2 regions of the Micromonospora sp. NBRC 101691 genome follow, and region 1 is predicted to be linked to the other one. Evidence: riboswitches for the same ligand, from Rfam matches in the RefSeq annotation. Region 1 holds a riboswitch; the other holds the start of a gene.
The links. A riboswitch is a leader RNA that binds a small molecule or an ion and turns the genes downstream of it on or off. The one in region 1 is predicted to bind ZMP and ZTP.

Region 1 (2,373 bases):
GTGCGCGAGGCGCTCGGCCGCAAGCAGTTGCAGGAGATCGGTGAGCGGATGCTCGCGCTGCGCCCGGACGCGCCGCGCACCCCGACCGCGCCGAAGGCGCTGAAGAAGGCGCTCGACGCGGTGACGGCCTGAGCCCGACCCCCGGCCCGGCTACCGGAGCGGCTGGATCGCCGGCCACTCCGGCAGCTCACCGGGCGGCGTCGGCAGGATCCGGCGCAGCCGTGGTGGGTTCGGCCGGCGCTTCCACTCGCGCGGGTAGCCCACCGAGACCTCCTCGAACCGCACCCCGTCGTGCACGCTGGTGCGCGGAATGTGCAGGTGACCGTAGACGACCACGGCGGCCCGGTAACGCAGGTGCCAGTCGGCGGTGGCGGTCGTGCCGCACCACTGGGCGAAGATCGGGTACCGCAGGATCCGGGTCGGCTCCCGCACCAGCGGATAGTGGTTGACCAGCACGGTCGGCATCTCGTCGAGCGCGTCGAGGCGGGCCCGGGTCTGCGCCAGCCGCGCCGCGCACCACGCCTGCCGGCTCGGATGCGGGTCGGGGTGGAGCAGGTACTCGTCGGTGCAGACGATCCCGGTACGGTGCGCCTCGGCCAGCGCCTCCTCCCGGTCCATGCCGTCGGGGAGGAAGGTGTAGTCGTACCCGAGGAACAGCGGCACGATCCGCACCGGCCCGTCCGGGCCGCGCCAGATCTCGTACGGGTCCTCCGGGGTGACCACGTCGAGCCGGCGGCACAGGTCGACCACGTGCCGGTAGCGCTCCTCGCCCCGCAACGTCACCGGATCGGTGGCCGGGGTCCAGAGCTCGTGGTTCCCGGGCACCCAGACCACCTTGGCGAACCGCTCGCGCAGCTGGCCGAGCGTCCGTTCGATGTGCGACACCGTCTCGCCGACGTCCCCGGCGACCAGGAGCCAGTCCTCCGGCGACTCCGGCCGCAGCTCGTCGACGATCCGGCGGTTGTCCGCGTATCCGACGTGCAGATCACTGATCGCGACCAGGCTGCCGCCGCCCTCCCCCACCATGACGACGATCTTACGGACACCTCCGCCGGGCCAGCGCCCCCGCGCACGGCCACGGCGGCTGCGCGCTCGCGCCCCGCTCCAGCCCCGGCGGAGGCTCACCGGAGGCCGGCCACCCGACCCGGTAGGATCGCCGGTGGGCCGTGACTGGCGCGTGGGGATGGAGCACCATCGGGAAGCGGCCCCGTCATGAGGACGCACGCCGAGCGCCTGGGCCTTCCGCACCGTACTGGAGGTCGCATGCCGTCGTCGCCGAACGCCGAGTCCACCGCTTTCCGCAGCGCCCTTGAGGCGATCCGCGCCGTCGAGCCCCGGGTCGCCGACGCCATCGGAGCCGAGCTGGCCGACCAGCGGGAGTCGCTGAAGCTCATCGCCAGCGAGAACTACGCCTCCCCGGCCACCCTCCTGGCGATGGGCAACTGGTTCAGCGACAAGTACGCCGAGGGCACCGTGGGCCGCCGGTTCTACGCCGGCTGCCAGAACGTCGACACCGTCGAGGCGCTCGCCGCCGAGCACGCCCGGGAGCTGTTCGGGGCCGCGCACGCGTACGTGCAGCCGCACTCCGGCATCGACGCCAACCTGGTCGCCTTCTGGGCGGTCCTGGCCGACCGGGTCGAGGCCCCGGCGCTGAAGCGGGCGCAGGCCCGGCACGTCAACGACCTGACCGAGGCCGACTGGTTCGCGCTCCGCCGCGAGCTGGGCAACCAGCGGATGCTCGGCATGTCGCTGGACGCCGGCGGTCACCTCACCCACGGGTTCCGACCGAACATCTCCGGCAAGATGTTCGACCAGCGCAGCTACGGCACCGACCCGACCACCGGGCTGGTCGACTACGACAAGGTCGCCGAGGCGGCCCGGGAGTTCAAGCCGCTGATCCTGGTCGGCGGTTACTCCGCGTACCCCCGGAAGGTCAACTTCCGGATCCTGCGGGAGATCGCCGACGAGGTGGGCGCCACCTTCATGGTGGACATGGCGCACTTCGCCGGGCTGGTCGCCGGCAAGGTCTTCACCGGCGACTTCGACCCGGTGCCGCACGCGCACATCGTCACCACCACCACCCACAAGTCGCTGCGCGGACCGCGTGGCGGCATGGTGCTCTGCGGCCCGGAGCTGGCCGACCAGGTGGACCGGGGCTGCCCGATGGTGCTCGGTGGCCCGCTGCCGCACGTGATGGCCGCCAAGGCGGTCGCCCTGGCCGAGGCCCGCCGCCCCGACTTCGCCGACTACGCGCAGCGCATCGTCGCCAACGCCCACGCCCTCGCCGAGGGGTTGCTGCGACGCGGGGCCACCCTGGTCACCGGGGGCACCGACAACCACCTGGTGCTCATCGACGTGACCGGCTACGGGCTG
Region 2 (2,373 bases), on a different contig from region 1:
CCGACCTCGACCTGCACGCTACCAATGACATCTTCTGGGATGAGATCGTATCGATCGAATCGATCGGTCACCAGGACGTCTACGATGCCACGGTGATGGGTACCCACAACTTCATCGCCAACGGAATCGCCACGCATAACTCGATCGAGCAGGATGCGGACGTTGTCATCCTTCTGCATCGGGACGACTACTACGACAAGGAGTCGCCCCGGGCCGGGGAGGCGGATTTCATTGTTGCCAAGCATCGGAATGGACCAACCGACACCGTTACCGTGGCCGCGCAACTGCACCTGTCGCGGTTCGTCGACATGGCGATCGTCTGACCGTCGTTCCCGTTCTGCGATTCCGCCTCAGCCGACGCCGAGTTGGCGTGTCGCCGCCTCCACCGTCTGGGCCAGCAGGACCGCGATGGTCATCGGTCCGACCCCGCCCGGAACCGGGGTGATCAGGCTGGCCCGCTCACGGGCGGACGCGAAGTCGACGTCACCGACGTTGCCCGGGTGGTAGCCGGCGTCGACCACCACCGCGCCCGGCTTGATGTCCGCACCGGTGATCAGGCGCGGTCGGCCGACGGCCGCGACCAGGACGTCGGCCTCGCGGGTGATCGCGGAGAGGTCGGCCGTACGGGAGTGGCAGTAGGTGACCGTGGCGTTTCGCCCGAGCAGGAGCAGCCCGGCCGGTCGACCCAGGATGGGGCTTCGACCCACCACCACGGCGTGCTTGCCGGCCAGGTCGACCCGGTACTCGTCGAGCAGCCGCAGGATGCCGCCGGGCGTGCAGGAGACGAAGCCGGGCAGCCCGAACCCCATCGCGGCGAAGGAGCGCATGGTGACGCCGTCGACGTCCTTCTCCGGGGCGATGGCCTCGAAGGCGGTGCGTTCGTCGATGTGCTCCCCGACCGGGTGCTGGAGCAGGATGCCGTGCACCTCGGGGTCGCGGGACAGGGCGGCGATCGTCCCGACGAGTTCGTCCGTGGTGGTCGAGGCGGGCAGGGCGACGTGGCGGGAGCGGATTCCGGCCTGTGCGCAGCGGTTGCGTTTCATCCGGACGTAGGTGGCGGAGGCCGGGTCGTCGCCGACCAGCACGGTCGCCAGGCACGGGGCGGTGCCGGTGCGCCGCCGCAGCTCGGTGGCGCTGGCGGAACTGGTGTCGACGATGCGCCGGGCGAGGTCACGGCCGTCCATCAGCCGGGCCGGGGGCGTCTGGGCCATGGGGCACTCCTGAGCCTTGTGGAAGGGGCGCCCAGGCGTACGGCATCGACGGTCGTCGGGCCGCTCCCCGGTGGTGCTCCACCTCAACGCCAGTAACGGCCCGGTCCACAGTGTAGTCGTCGGCACCGGGCCGGCGCGGGAGCGCGGCTTCCGTTCAGCCCAGTAGGGGGAACCAGCCGGCGACCTCGCCCAGTTCGCTCCGGTCGGCGTGGGTGAGCGGGAGCCGGCCGGTCACCTTCAGTAGGTGCTCCTCGTCGGTCCAGCCGGCGGGCCGGACCGCGTCGTCGCTGAGCAGGCCGTCCATCGTCGTCACCGCCACGGTACGGGCCAGCGGTCCCGGTCCTGGCGCGTCGGGCAGGTCGACGGTGAGGTCGAGGTGGTGCACCGCCGCCTCGGTGGTCAGGGTGGCGAGCAGGTCGGCGACCCGGAGTACGTGTCCCTGGGTGCCCACCAACTGGTCCGGGTCGGCGGCGGTCGCCGCGCGGACGGCGGCCGGGGCGGTCTCGGTCCAGAGCCGGACGACTCCGGTGGGACGGTCGAAGGCGACGGCGGACCGGCGGGCCCACCAGGCGTGGCGGGCGGAGTCGGCGTCGCCGGCCGGGAAGGAGCGCCAGTAGGTGACGTCGTCGACGTCGGCTGGGCCGTGGGTGGGGCTGGCCAGGGCGACCAGCGCGCGTTGGGCGTCGGCGAGCAGGTGGTGGAGCAGGTCGGCGACGAGCCAGCCCCGGCAGCGGGTGGGTCGTTGCAGGTCGTGGTCGTCGAGGTCGCCGACGATGGCGGTGATGCCCGTGTACGCCTCGGCGAGCGCTTCGTGCTGCCGGAACTCGGTCATGGTGCCGAGCGTCGCACGGCTGGTGGGGTTCCGCCGGGTGACGGGCGACCGGACCGGTGGGAGCCGGTCCGGTCGCGACGGTTCGTGTCGGCTCACCGGGCACCGGGTGGGTGGGCCCACGGAGCACCGGGTGGGTCGGTCCGGGGACCGTCGGGCGGCTCAGCCGCCGGCCGGGCCGGCGGCTGAGCGCCGCGTGGATCAGCCGAAGAAGTCGCCGAGGAAGCCGTGCTGCTTCTTACGGCGGTAGTGCCCGTGGTAGCCGTGGTGCTGGTGGCCGTGGCTGCCGTAGGCGGGTGCGGGCGCGGCCGGGTAGCCCGGCGGCGGGGGCGG

Region 2: another riboswitch for ZMP and ZTP. It lies ahead of QSK20_RS27470 (bifunctional 5,10-methylenetetrahydrofolate dehydrogenase/5,10-methenyltetrahydrofolate cyclohydrolase); the one in region 1 lies ahead of QSK20_RS09300 (glycine hydroxymethyltransferase).

What each region holds. Positions count from the first base shown of each region.
Region 1 covers NZ_BSTB01000004.1:109,871-112,243, forward strand. Annotated here, with positions in the region: gene QSK20_RS09290 (hemerythrin domain-containing protein) at 1-132, shown strand, start outside; gene QSK20_RS09295 (metallophosphoesterase family protein) at 151-1,026, opposite strand; ZMP/ZTP riboswitch at 1,157-1,246, shown strand; gene QSK20_RS09300 (glycine hydroxymethyltransferase) at 1,264-2,373, shown strand, end outside.
Region 2 covers NZ_BSTB01000023.1:42,299-44,671, forward strand. Annotated here, with positions in the region: gene QSK20_RS27465 (replicative DNA helicase) at 1-323, shown strand, start outside; gene QSK20_RS27470 (bifunctional 5,10-methylenetetrahydrofolate dehydrogenase/5,10-methenyltetrahydrofolate cyclohydrolase) at 351-1,211, opposite strand; ZMP/ZTP riboswitch at 1,234-1,318, opposite strand; gene QSK20_RS27475 (maleylpyruvate isomerase N-terminal domain-containing protein) at 1,366-2,043, opposite strand; gene QSK20_RS27480 (TFIIB-type zinc ribbon-containing protein) at 2,242-2,373, opposite strand, start outside.